3 regions of the Pseudarthrobacter sp. 1C304 genome follow, and region 1 is predicted to be linked to each of the others. Evidence: riboswitches for the same ligand, from Rfam matches in the RefSeq annotation. Region 1 holds a riboswitch; each other region holds the start of a gene.
The links. Region 1 has a riboswitch for cyclic di-AMP ahead of ACTWQD_RS03760 (hypothetical protein). Riboswitches for the same ligand answer to the same signal wherever they lie in the genome.
Positions count from the first base shown of each region.

Region 2: another riboswitch for cyclic di-AMP. It lies ahead of ACTWQD_RS13115 (NlpC/P60 family protein); the one in region 1 lies ahead of ACTWQD_RS03760 (hypothetical protein).
Region 3: another riboswitch for cyclic di-AMP. It lies ahead of ACTWQD_RS08730 (NlpC/P60 family protein); the one in region 1 lies ahead of ACTWQD_RS03760 (hypothetical protein).

Region 1 covers NZ_JBQQCH010000001.1:789,421-793,663, reverse strand. Annotated here, with positions in the region: gene ACTWQD_RS03765 (ATP-binding protein) at 1-1,082, shown strand, start outside; cyclic di-AMP (ydaO/yuaA leader) riboswitch at 1,226-1,386, shown strand; gene ACTWQD_RS03760 (hypothetical protein) at 1,385-2,158, shown strand; gene ACTWQD_RS03755 (VOC family protein) at 2,253-2,630, opposite strand; gene upp (uracil phosphoribosyltransferase) at 2,724-3,359, opposite strand; gene ACTWQD_RS03745 (phosphatase PAP2 family protein) at 3,372-4,243, opposite strand, start outside.
Region 2 covers NZ_JBQQCH010000006.1:163,854-168,096, reverse strand. Annotated here, with positions in the region: gene ACTWQD_RS13120 (M23 family metallopeptidase) at 1-733, shown strand, start outside; cyclic di-AMP (ydaO/yuaA leader) riboswitch at 870-1,039, shown strand; gene ACTWQD_RS13115 (NlpC/P60 family protein) at 1,350-2,132, shown strand; gene ACTWQD_RS13110 (HNH endonuclease) at 2,351-2,851, shown strand; gene mobA (molybdenum cofactor guanylyltransferase) at 2,931-3,635, shown strand; gene ACTWQD_RS13100 (DUF6457 domain-containing protein) at 3,619-3,906, shown strand; gene ACTWQD_RS13095 (molybdopterin molybdotransferase MoeA) at 3,903-4,243, shown strand, end outside.
Region 3 covers NZ_JBQQCH010000003.1:252,913-257,155, forward strand. Annotated here, with positions in the region: gene ACTWQD_RS08720 (serine hydrolase) at 1-993, opposite strand, end outside; gene ACTWQD_RS08725 (dihydrofolate reductase family protein) at 1,206-1,793, shown strand; gene ACTWQD_RS08730 (NlpC/P60 family protein) at 1,851-2,603, opposite strand; cyclic di-AMP (ydaO/yuaA leader) riboswitch at 2,609-2,778, opposite strand; gene ACTWQD_RS08735 (hypothetical protein) at 2,981-3,250, shown strand; gene ACTWQD_RS08740 (DNA alkylation repair protein) at 3,300-3,950, opposite strand.

The DNA of each region.
Region 1 (4,243 bases):
TGGTGATCGGCCTGGCCGGAACGGCCCTGATCCGCCGGACCATGAAGCCGCTGGATCAGCTTTCTGAGGTGGCAACCCAGGTCTCGCGCCTGCCGCTGGACGCCGGGGAGGTGGCGCTCGCTGTCCGGGTGCCGGAGTCGGCTGCGCATCCGGGCACGGAGGTGGGCAGCGTGGGCCATGCCCTGAACCTGATGCTGGACAACGTCTCCAATGCCCTGCAGGCGCGGCAGGAGAGCGAAATGAAGGTCCGCCAGTTCGTGGCGGACGCCTCGCATGAGCTGCGCACGCCCCTGACGGCCATCCGCGGCTACACCGAGCTGATGCGGATGACCGAGCGTTTCACCCCCGACGGCCAGAAGTCTCTGGCCCGTGTGCAGAGCCAGTCTGAACGGATGACCACCCTGGTGGAGGACCTGCTCCTGCTCGCCCGGCTGGATGAGGGGCAGCCGCTCAAACTCAGCGATGTGGACCTCACCCAGCTGGCGGTTGAGACGGTCAGTGACGAGAAGGTGATGGCGCCGGACCGCGTCTGGCACCTTGAGCTCCCCGAAGAGCCGGTGGTGGTCCGCGGCGACGCGACGCAGCTTCACCAGGTGCTGGCCAACCTGCTCTCCAATGCGCGCAAGCACACCGGCCCGGGAACCACGGTGGTGACGGGCGTGCAGCGCGCTCCGGACGGCAGCGCCGTGGTCAGGGTGACGGACAATGGCCCCGGGATCGCCCCCGAGTTTGTGGGACGGGTGTTTGCGCGCTTCACCCGGGCGGACGCTTCCCGGAAGAATCCCGTGGCGGTCACGACGCCGGCACCGAGCCGGCAGCCTGTGGCGCACGTGCCGCAGCGCCCGCCGCGGCTGCCCGCAGCCGGCTCGGCCCCGGGACTGCCGGCCGCCCCGGCCCCGGCAGCGCCGGCGCCAGCCCCTGTTGCGTCGGCCCCTGTTGCGTCGGCAGAAGGAACCAGCGGGCTGGGGCTGTCCATCGTGCAGTCAATCGTCGAGGCCCACGGCGGCACGGTCACTGTGACGTCCGTTCCCGGCCGGACCGAGTTCACGGTGCGGTTACCCGCGGCCAAGACGGAATCCTGAGCCGCGCCGGCGTCGCAAGGCGCAACGCCGCAGCCGTGATCCCCGTTACCAAAATGTGACTTGAGCGGCGGGGTCCTGTACCGTTTTTAGGGTGTGGCCATCGCTAGGGCCGCATATCCGGATGTACGCCAAACTCTGCCGCCTCCCGGATTCCGCTGGATAAGGCAGAGGCGGGGGACCCAGAGTTCCCGGGCATTTCTGCATCTTGCACCCTTGGGGTGAAGCCGACACGTGAGATTCCGTGCGGCCGGATGACCTCATCCGAACCCGACAGCTAACTCCGCAGGCGTTGAGAGGCGATCATGACTGACTTCAAGGCACATTCGCGCCCTGACGGCGCTGCACGCAAGACCCACACTGAGCGTTCACGGCACCGCGCCGAACCGGCCGCACCCGTATCAACCCGGACGCGTTCAAAATCGAGGTGGGTCAAGAACTTCGGGGCCACGGGCCGCCGGGCCGCCGTGGTGGCCGCCGCCTGCGCAGTGCTGGTGGGGGTCGGCGCGGCCGGGCAGGCCTCCGAGACGGCCGCCCGCAACGCTACCGCCAGCAGTTCCACCGCCGCGACGGCGGATCCTCTGACGCAGCTCGACTTTGAGCGGGTCCGGGTCGATAACCAGGTCAATCTCCCCGCCGCGGCCCCGGCCGCCGAGGTGACGCCCGCCGAAGCTCCTGCCGCGCCGGCAGCCCCCGCCCCGGCGGCCCCTGCTCCGGCCGCACCCGCTCCTGCAGCGGCCCCGGCACCGGCTCCTGAGCCGGTTGCCGTCAACGACCCCGCCGGCGCGCAGGCCTACGCGGCCAGCCAGCTGGGCGCTTACGGCTGGGCTCCCAGCCAGATGCAGTGCCTGATGAAGCTCTGGACCAAGGAGTCGGACTGGGAGACGACGGCGACGAATCCCACCAGCGGCGCCTACGGCGTGGTGCAGTCCCTGCCCGCTGAGAAGATGGCCAGCGCAGGCGCTGACTACCGGACCAACTACCGGACCCAGATCAACTGGGGCCTGGAGTACGTCAAGGACCGCTACGGTTCGCCGTGCGGCGCACTGAACTTCCACTACGCCAACAACTGGTACTAGACACCGTTGCGGCTGCGCAGGGCCCCGGATCCACTGGATCCGGGGCCCTGCGCGTTTCTGCGGTTTCCCTGGGCTTGCGTCTCCCTTGGGCCGCCTAGCCGTTGGGGCGGTTGGGGATGTACTGCACGCCCCATTTGTTGCCGTCGGGATCGGCGAAGTAGACGAAGTGGCCCCAGTCCTGGACGTCGATGTCGCTGACGTCCACGCCGTTGTCCTTCAGCTGCTGATGCGCGGCCTGAATGTCGCTGACCACGAGCTGCAGCCCTGGAGCGGTGCCGGGCGGGGCGTTGTTCAGGCCCTCACCGATCGCGATGGAACAGCCGGACCCCGGCGGGGTCAGCTGGACGAAGCGGATGCCGTCCGCGGGCCGCTCGTCATAGTCGGCGTTGAAGCCCACCTTGTTGACGTAGAAATCCTTCGCGCGGTCGACGTCGGACACCGGGACAAAGATGAGTTCGAGTTTCCAGTCCATGGGGCACAGGCTAGCCCCGTGGCGAGGGTTACGGTAGGGCTGTTCGCCGTCCCGGCGGCCCGCCGCGGGCGGGCTCCGGGACCATGTGGGTGCTTAGCCGGCCACGCCGTAGAGGCGGTCGCCGGCGTCGCCCAGGCCCGGAACGATGTAGGACTTTTCGTTCAGCTTCTCGTCGATAGAGGCCAGGACAATCGTCACGTTGGCGTCGGCCAGCTCTTCCTCCAGCTTGGCCAGGCCCTCGGGGGCGGCCAGGAGGCAGATGCAGGTGACGTCGGAGGCTCCGCGCTTGAAGAGGAACTTGATGGCCTCGCGCAGGGTGCCGCCGGTGGCCAGCATGGGGTCCAGGACGAAGATCTGCCGGTCCGTAAGGTCCTCGGGGAGGCGCTCGGCGTAGGTGATGATGTCCAGGGTCTCTTCGTCGCGGGCCATGCCCAGGAATCCGACCTCGGCAGTGGGGACCAGCTTGGTCATGCCTTCCAGCATGCCGAGCCCCGCGCGCAGGATGGGGACCACCAGCGGGGTGGGCTTGGTGAACGCGGTGCCCACAGTGGTGCTCACCGGAGTTTCGATGGTGACGGGTTCGGTGCGGACTTCGCGGGTGGCCTCGTACGCCAGGAGCGTGACAAGTTCCTCGGTGAGCTGGCGGAAGACCGGGGACGGGGTGTTCTTGTCCCGCAGAACGGTGAGCTTATGGGCGACCAGCGGGTGGTCCACAACGAAAGTGCGCATGGGTCAAAACTATCACCCGGCGGGCGGCGGCCCACCCGTGGAACCCCGGGCGCCGACGTCGCGCGCGGTGGTACCGGTGTCCCGGGTGGTAGTGCCGCCGGCGGTACGATCGCCCGCCGCGGCGCTGCCGGCGCTCCCGCCGTCGGCGGGGGCTTCGGCCCCGGCATCCCCGTGGCCGACGCGGCCGTCACGCAGGTGTGCCGGGTGGTCGAACGTGGGTGCGGGGCCCGCATGTTCCCGGTGCCGGATCACATGGAACAGCCGGTGGGCCAGGATCACGATGCCCAGCCATGCAAGGCCGAGCAGCCAGGCGGCGATCACGTCGGTCATCCAGTGGTGTCCGAGGAATACCCGGCTCAGACCCATGGCCAGGACGAAGACGAGCCCCCCGGCGATAACGGCGATGCGGGCCGAGGTCTTTTTGAGCTGCAGGCAGGTCAGGTAGACCAGCACGCCGATCACCACAGTGGAATTGAGGGCGTGGCCGCTGGGGAACGACGGGGAGGTCTCGTACGGCGGGACGGCGTTGATGAAGTCCGGTCGGGTGCGGCCTACGAGGTTCTTGCTGAAGGTCGTGGCGAGGATGGACACGGTGGCTGCGCCGCCGACCAGGATGATGGGCCGCCACGTGCGGTTCACCCAAGTGAGCCAGGCAGTGAGGAGGCTCGCCAGGATGGGCATCCCGATGCTTCCGCCGACATTCGTGAACCCGGTCACGGCGGCGTTGAGCTCCGGCGTGCGCAGGTCCTCGGCGAGGGCCAGGGCAGGTTTGTCCAGGTTCGCCAGGCCGGCTTCGTCAACCACGCTGTCATAGACTTCAGCGCCGAGGAGCGCCAAGATGACCACGATGGTCCCGCCCACGAGCATGGTGATCCACAAGGCCG
Region 2 (4,243 bases), on a different contig from region 1:
TCCACGTGACGCGCACCGTGATGAGCGCAGGGGCCGCCGCAGCCCGTTCCGCCAGGTAACTGACTTCGCCGCCGCGAGCGGCGTCGGGCAGAAGGCCGGCATCGCCCTCGCCGCCACGGGACTGGTCCTCACCGTGACCGTCCCCGCCACGGGACCCGTGATGGCCACGGACGCCGGATCTGCCGGGTCCGTTTCGGCCGCAGTCCAGCCCGACGTCACGGCCGGCGAGGCAAAAATTGACTTCAACCGCACAGCCGTAACCACCCAGGGTGATCCGGACGGAAAGCTCAAGCAGCTCCTGAGCGCGCAGTCCGTGGATTCGATCTCCCGGGCGGCCTCCGCCGGCAGCCTGGGTGCGCCCCTGGCCCAGCTGAAGACTGCATCGCCCTTCGGCTACCGGGTCAGCCCCATCACCGGCGGTTCCGGCGAGTTCCACCGCGGCCAGGACTACTCCGCCCAGTGCGGTACCCCCGTAGTTGCGGCTGCCAGCGGCACCGTGACCTTTACCGGATGGCACCCCTACGGCGGCGGCAACCGTGTAGTGATTGACCACGGCAACGGCCTCGAGACCACCTACAACCACTTGTCTTCCGACGCCGTCAAGGTGGGCCAGCAGGTCTCCCGCGGCGAGGTTGTGGCGATGAGCGGCACCACCGGCGCCTCCACCGGCTGCCACCTCCACTTCGAAGTCATGGTCAACGGCGAAGTCGTTGACCCGACCGGCTGGCTCTAACAAAGCTGATCGGACGCTCTCGCACTTCTGTGACACGCCGTGATCTGAATGTGACATTGAGCCCCAACTGTTGTACGTTTGACCCACGCCAACTTTTCCGAAGTTGGCGCTCTTGAGTGGATTGCCTAGCTCTGCCACCGCTCAAGGTCCGTTCGCATTACATCGTCTGGCAGGGGCGGGGGAACCAATTTTGGTCTTCGCAAGAAGACCTAGGGGTTAAGTCGCAAAGCTTCCCAGGAAGCAGCGCGGCCGGGTGACTCCCATCCGAATCCGACAGCTCACCTCGCAGGCATTGGGAGAGGCTACTTTCGTGTCTTCACGCCACAATGCTGCGCGCCACCGCGCTTGCGCGGCTCTTTCGAGCCCGCTGATGTCCGAAACCCGGAACGCCCTTGCCGGCGCCCGGACCGGATCTCACACCGCCGCCTCTATCTCTGTTGAGTCCGGCCCGCAGGCCATGCACCTGCACGCAGTTCCCGCTTTTGGCGCGTCTTCGCAGTACACCCTTCGCTAAGTAACCCATTTCAGGGGCGATCCGGCGTACCCCCAAGATGCCGGAGCGTCCTCAGCCCGCGCCTGAAAAGCGCGGACCCAGGATCACGAAAGAGAGAACTTAATGACTACTCGTGCAAACGCACGGCACCGCGCCGAGGTCACCAAGACCAACTCGCTTGCTGTCATTGCCAAGGCTGTCGGCGACAACGCCGGTGGCATGGGCCGCCAGGCCGCCGTTATCGCTGCAGCCTCAGGCCTCGTCCTGACCAGCGGTGTCGCAGCCAACGCTGCTGAGGCCAACGTCCAGCGCGAATCCACCTCGGCGTCCACGCTCGAGGTCCAGTCGGCCGCCCCCGCGACCATCTCGGCTGCTTCCACCATTGCCATCTCCTACGAGAAGCCGGCTGTCACCACCACCGCGGCTCCCGTCGTCGAGGCCCCGAAGCCGGTAGTGAAGGTCCAGGAGGCTCCCGCGGCCAACACGACTAACACCGCCAAGACCGCCAGCACCAAGGTCGCCGCCACCGCCACCGCCGCCGCAGCGGGCACCAAGGCTCCGGCCGCCGTCGCCAGCGGCATGGGCGCTACGATCGCCGCCGCTGCCTACGCACAGATCGGCGTTGGCCAGGACTGCACCCGACTCGCCACCAACGCCCTGGCCGCGGCCGGCATCAACTACCACGGCTGGCCGGCAGGTTACCTGTCCCTGGGCCGCACCGTCAGCGCCAGCGAGGCACGCGCAGGCGACCTCGCCTACTACCAGAACGGCGGCTCCGGCCTGGCCCACATCGCTGTCTACGTTGGCAACGGCATGGCCGTGCACGGCGGCTGGAACGGCGGAACCACCTCCCTGCAGAGCGTGAACGTCGGCTCCGGCCCGGTCTTCATCCGCGTCGGCGGCTAAAGAACCCCCAGCAACACCCAAGGACCCCTGCCTTTTGGCAGGGGTCCTTTGCGTTGCCGGGGCATGAACTTCAGCAGACAGTGACCGCAGCCGGAAAAAAATATTCGGCGAAACCGCATCTCCATGTTTACTCTTGTTTTGTCGATCCATAGCCCGACCATGCAGAGGGCAGCCGGCCCTCGTGCCCCTGGCGGGTGCGGCCGTGAAGAGGTATGCGGATGCGCACTCTCGTTCTGAATGCTGGATATGAGCCGCTGGCGGTAGTGACCTTCCGCCGGGCGCTGGTGCTCGTGCTGACCGGAAAGGCCAGTGTCGTGGCGGAAGGCGACGACCCCGTCGTCGGACCGCAGGACGTCCTGGGCCGGCCCTCGGTGATCCTCCTCAACCGCTACATCAGGCCCCGGTACAATACCGTCACTACGGTCAGCCGCCGTGGTGTGCTCCGCCGGGACGGGCACCGCTGCGCGTATTGCGGCAAAGCGGCCCACACCATCGACCACGTCCAGCCCAAGTCCAGGGGAGGGGCGGATTCCTGGGAAAACCTTGTTGCCGCCTGCCTGCGGTGCAACAACGCCAAAGGTGACCACACGCCCGGTGAAATGGGATGGAAGCTTGGTTTCAGTCCCGCGCCACCCAAAGGCACCACTTGGCAGATCAAGGAACTGGAGAAACCGACGCCGGCGTGGGACCCGTTCCTGCTGCCCGAATCTGCCGCCTGAAACGCCCCTCCGCCGGAACCTGCTGCCCGGCAGATCGATCCGCCCGGCTGTTCAAGCCAGCACGGGTTAGGCTGGGCCGGTGGAATTTGATGCCGTCATCCTCTCCGGAGGCCGCTCCTCCCGGCTGGGGGGCGTGCCCAAGCCCGCGCTGATGCACGACGGCGCCACCCTCCTGGAGCGGGCCCTGCAGGCAGCCGGCGGGGCTTCGGCCGTCGCCGTCGTGGGCCCCGACCCGGGAACGCTGCCCGAGGGTGTGCTGGCCTGCCGGGAGGACCCGCCCTTCACCGGCCCGGCCGCAGCGATTGCCGCTGGCCTTTCCGCTTTGGCCCGCCGTGCCCAGGACCGGCACCGCGCCCCTGCCCCGTACACGTTGGTTCTCGCCTGCGACATGCCCCGCGCGGAAACCGCCGTCCGGGCGCTGCTGGAAACCGCCGCCGAGGGTCCGCCGGGCGACGGGCTGATGGCAGTGTCGGCCGACGGCCGCCGGCAGCCGCTGCTGGGCCTATATGGCACGGCCGTGCTACAACAGCAGGTTTTGGACGCCGACCGGCGCGGTGCTCTCGTCGACGCCTCGGTATTCGCCCTTCTTGCTAGGCTGGACGTGCGGGAAGTCGGTGTCCCCGGCGGGTCCACGGATGATGTGGACACCTGGGACGATGCCGCCGCACTCGGGGTTACCGGACCGCCCGGCGTCCACAGTGGAGACATCCACGGACAGGGCTCAGCGTCCGGTGCGTCCGAGCTGAAATCGACCTTGGAGGCAAACAGTGAAAAGCCAGGATGAAACGCTGGAAGACTGGTGCCGCGCCCTGCTGCAGGCCCTGGAGCTGGAAGGCATCGAGGTTGATGTCAACGGGGTCCTGGCCCTGGCGGGAGTGGCAGCGCATTCAATCGTGCGCCCCGCCGCGCCCCTGACCACTTTCATCGCCGGCTTCGCAGCGGGCCTTGCCACCGGCTCGGGCAAGGCCACGGATACTGCCTCCATGCAGGCCGCGATGGACGTGGCCCGCAAACTGGCGAAGGACTACGCGGCCAGCGAAGTCCCCGACGCATGACACCTGTTCCCCCTCACGGCAGTGCAGCTGCCGCGGGGCACGAGCCTGCCGCCGAAGGCCCGGCGGAGGCAAACCCTGCCCTTGCGGACAAATTCCAGGGCCCGGCCCCGCACCCCGCTGCCGTTGAGCCAGCGGGCGCAGGCCCGGGCGCTCCGGACCAGGAACCCACGGCGCACCGGCACCTCGCCCACACCTGGCAGGAAGCCAGGCAGCTCGCCTTCGACTGCGCGGCACCCATCCCGGCCGCACCCGTCGCCCTGCGCGGCGCCCTGGGCCGGAAGCTCAGCGCCGACGTCGAAGCACTCGCGGACATGCCGCACTACGCATCGTCCGCCAT
Region 3 (4,243 bases), on a different contig from region 1:
GATGACATCGGCCCGTGCCGCCATGTCAGACATGTCCCGGCCTTGCGTGTAGACCACAAAGACAAACGCCCGGTCCCCCTGCACCAGAATGCTCGCGTCATGGAGGTTGCCGTTGAGCAACCCGTATTTGTGGAAAACGTCCACCCCCGGAGGCGCGGCGGCCGGAATCAGGGTCTCGTAGTTGGTGTTCTGCATGTAGGACAGCAGTTGGGCGGTGTTCTCGGCGTTGAGCAGCCGGCCGCTGTACAGCCCGGACAGGGTGGTCGCCATTTCGGCCGGAGTCAGGCCGTTCACGGTCCGGTCGTAGGGTATGCCCATGGACGCGGCGTAGTTAATGAGGCCCTTGTGGCCGACGGCAGCCAGGATCAGCGCCCACGAATCGTTGTTGCTTTGTTGGACCATCTGCCGGATCTGCTGGCCTGCGGTGGACGCCCCCATCTTGGCTCCCAGGGATGCCTTCCCCGTTTCCACCAGGTGGTAATAGGCCTCCGCCGCGAGGATCTTGCCGGTGCTGGCGGCGACAAACTTGGTCTTGGTGCCGTATTCGTGCACCACTCCGTCGCTCATGTCGACGAGGGCCACGCCTACCTTGTACGCGCTGTTGGCCTGGATGACGGCGTTGATTTCGGCATCGAGTGCCGGCCCAATGGTGGGCTTGGCGGGGGTAGGCGAAGCGGCCGCTGACGGGGATACTTCCGCCGCTGGCGCGGCGTCGGTGGATGTGGGACCGGTGGCGGACAGCGGGCTGGCCTCCCCGCCCACTCCCGGTGAGGCGGACGCGGTGGCTGAAGCGCCGGCGTCGGCAGAACCCCTAACTTGGATGGTGGCGTACACCGTCGCGGCAGAAATCAGTGCAAGAACGGTAACCAGCACCAGCAGGACCTGCGGGCGGATCCCGCCAAGGCGCCGGGCCACCCCCCATAGACCACCGCTGGTGGCGTCACGTGCATGCCGGCTGCTGCTGTAGTGCCGGCCGGGCCCCCAGGACTTCATCCGACCTCATTCCCGGCGCTTCGTCGGGCGCGCGATAACGGCTGCCGCAGACAAGATCGCAGGCATTCTGTTCCTTGAAAAGTACAAAACCGCGGCGCGGCTTCAAATCTATCGCATTCTGCCCCGGGTACCGCCCGAGTGCAAGGGGGAAGGCTTGTCGGTCCCCGCCGTATTCTGAAAGCCCCTGCCGGAAGAACAGCAAAGGAGCTCCGATGCGCAAGGCCATTGTCATGATGCAGGTTTCCCTTGACGGGTTCATCGAGGGACCGGGCCACGACCTGAGCTGGCACCGGGTCGATGACGAGCTGCACAGCCACTTCAACCATGAGCTCCGGAAGATGGGAATGTTCCTGGACGGCCGCGTGACCTACGAACTGATGGCTGATTACTGGCCGACGGCGGACCAGGACCCGGCCAGTACGCCCACGGAAGCTGAATTCGCCGCAATCTGGCGGGACATGCCCAAAATTGTGTACTCCTCGACACTGCCGGCGGCGGGATGGAACACCGAGGTGGTGCGCGACGTCGTCGCCGAGGACATCGCGCTGCTCAAGGCACAGCCCGGTGGGGACATGGCCGTTGGCGGTGCGAACCTCGCGGCAACCTTCCGGCGGCTCGGCCTGATCGACGAATACTGGGTTTACGTTCATCCGGTACTGGTTGGACGCGGCACGCCCCTGTTTGCGGAGGCGGATGCCTCCACGCCGCTCCGGCTGCTGGAGACCCGGACCTTCGGCAACGGCGTGGCGCTGCTGCGGTACGCGGTGGAGGCGGACACAGCACACGCAAAAGACCGGTGATCCGTTGCCCCCAAGGCAACCGATCCACCGGTCTTCTGCGTGCGGATGGCGGTGCTGCTAGCCGGCGCGGACGAACGTCACGGGGCCGGTGGCGGTCAGCCAGGACAGCGGGTGGGTCATGGTGGCGTTGACGCCGTTCATGCCGCCGCTGATGGCCTGGCCGTTGCCGGCGTAGATGGCAACGTGGCCGGACTGGACAATCATGTCGCCGGGCTGCGGGGTGGAGACAACCGTGCCGTACTTCATGAAGGCCATCGGTCCAATGTCACCGACCGGGATGCCGGCGGAGTTCAGGGCCTTCTCCACCACGGCGGTGCAGTCCTGGGTGATGCCGATCTGGCCGTACGCGACAGCCAGCAGGGTGGCGTTGACTCCGCCTGCTGCTGCCGGGGCTGCGGCGGCCGGGGCTGCTGCTGCCGGGGCGGGCGCCGACTGGACCTTGACGGTGGCCTTGGCTGCGGGGGCCGGTGCTGCTGCCGGGGCAGGTGCAGCCGGGGCCTTCGGAGCGGCGACGGGCTTCGGGGCCTCGACCACGGGGGCCGGCGTCGTCTCGACGGCCGGGCGCTCGAAGGTGATCTGGACTGCGGAATCCGCCATGACCGGTGCTACCTGGCCCTGGACGTCCACGGTCGACGCCGGGGAGGCGTCGCGCTCGGCCGGCGCGTCGGCTGCGTTGGCGGCCATGGCGCCGCTGAGCACCATTCCGGAAGCGGCGACGAGGACTGCGGCCTGGCGGCCGATGGTTCCGGCGGTACGGCGTTTGCTGCGAAGTTCGGCGCGTTTGGACGCACGGGTATTGCTAAAAGTCATTGAAAAGAGCCTCTCCCAATGCCTGCGAGGTGAGCTGTCGGATTCGGATGGGAGGCACCCGGCCGCACTCGGGCCCGAACATTGCGGGCCGTGCGGCTTCACCCCAAGACCCCTGGAACAGCGGGCCAAAATGTGGTTTCCCCGTCTCTGCCGGACGTTGCTGCGAGTTATCCCCTGGCCGCGGCAGAGTTAGGCAATCGGCTGGGGAGAGCCCGTCTCGGTAACAACAGGCACTTAACCACGGTAACGGAATGATCACGGAGTGTCACATCGAGGTAACGGCGGGGTGCCGGGCCGGCAGGTGATTGCCCATCGACGGCAAGGGCATCCGGCATAGGATGATGCCATCACCGTTCCCCCGAGGCGGAGGCCCGATCATGAACAATCCCGAGTTCAACCGGCATTGCGTCGCCCTGTGCCAGCTGCGGAGCGAGCCGCAGGAGGACTTCAGCGTCAACACTGAACTCCTGGTCCTGGAAAGTGGTGAAGTCCACGTTTCCACGTGGGACGCAGAGCCGCGCGACGGCGGTTTCGACGCGCACGTGCTCAACGACCGGGTGGATGCGCTCGGCTTTATGGTGGTCACCGATTGGGAATTCTTCGACGGGAAGGCCTACGCGGTGGTGGAGCGCCGGCCCGGGACCTGAGCCGGCCATAGAGCTGAGCCGGCCCGGGCCCGGCTGCGCGGCGCGAGGGTCAGAGATGCAGCTCGGGCCGGCGCCGGGCCATGTCGTCGACCACACGGGCGACCGCCTCCGCGGCGGCAGCGCCGCCGTCGTCCTCCACGTCCCGGCCGGACGTCGACGCCAGCACCAGGCGCGCATGGCGCGCGAACCGGGGCCAGTCCCCGGCACCTGCCCGGAGCGCGCGGAGCGGGGACAGCAGGGCGGCCCGGCGCAGCCAATCGTCGGGATCCCGCGCCCACCGGTCCAGGACGCTGTCGGCGCGCACCCTCCGGACGACGTCGAGCCGCTCCACCAGGGGGCCCACGACGTCGGTGGAGAGCGGGTCCACCAGCGCGGCCGTGCGTGCGCTCCGCACGAAGCCCTCGATCCGCGTCAGGTCCGTGTTGGTCAGGAGGCGGACTCTGGACTGCAGGAGGACGACGGCGGCGAGCCGGCGCTCGAAGACGGGCACCTCCCACAACTCGGAACTGAGCGCAGTGATGTCATCGTGCGTCAGTGCGGGATGGCGGCGGAGGGCATCGCGGACCGTGCCGCGGACCGCCCCGACGGAGGCGCCGTAATACCGGTGGTTGCCGCCGTGCCTCGCTTCGGCGTCCTCGGCGCGCTCCCATGACGACTCGCGCTGGAGCGCAGTGTCTATGAAGTCGCCGGCATCGCTCATTTCTTCATTCTGTCGCATGCCGGCGGACTTCCCGCGGTCGGGAACCTGCCGGCTGCCCACGGGAGCCCTGCCGGAGCCCAGGCGAATCCCAGGCGGGCGGAGCCTGCAGCGTGATGCCTGCGGCGTGAGGCCTGCACACCCGCGGCCTGGAGTCTGCCGGATCCCGGCCGGACCGCGTTGGTGGCGTGATGCCTGTCCGCCCGCGGTCTGGGACCTGCCGGCTTCCCCGCCGGCTCGCTGCCGGGCGGAGCTTGTAGCCTGTCAGTCTGGATGGATTGGCTCGTCGTTAAATG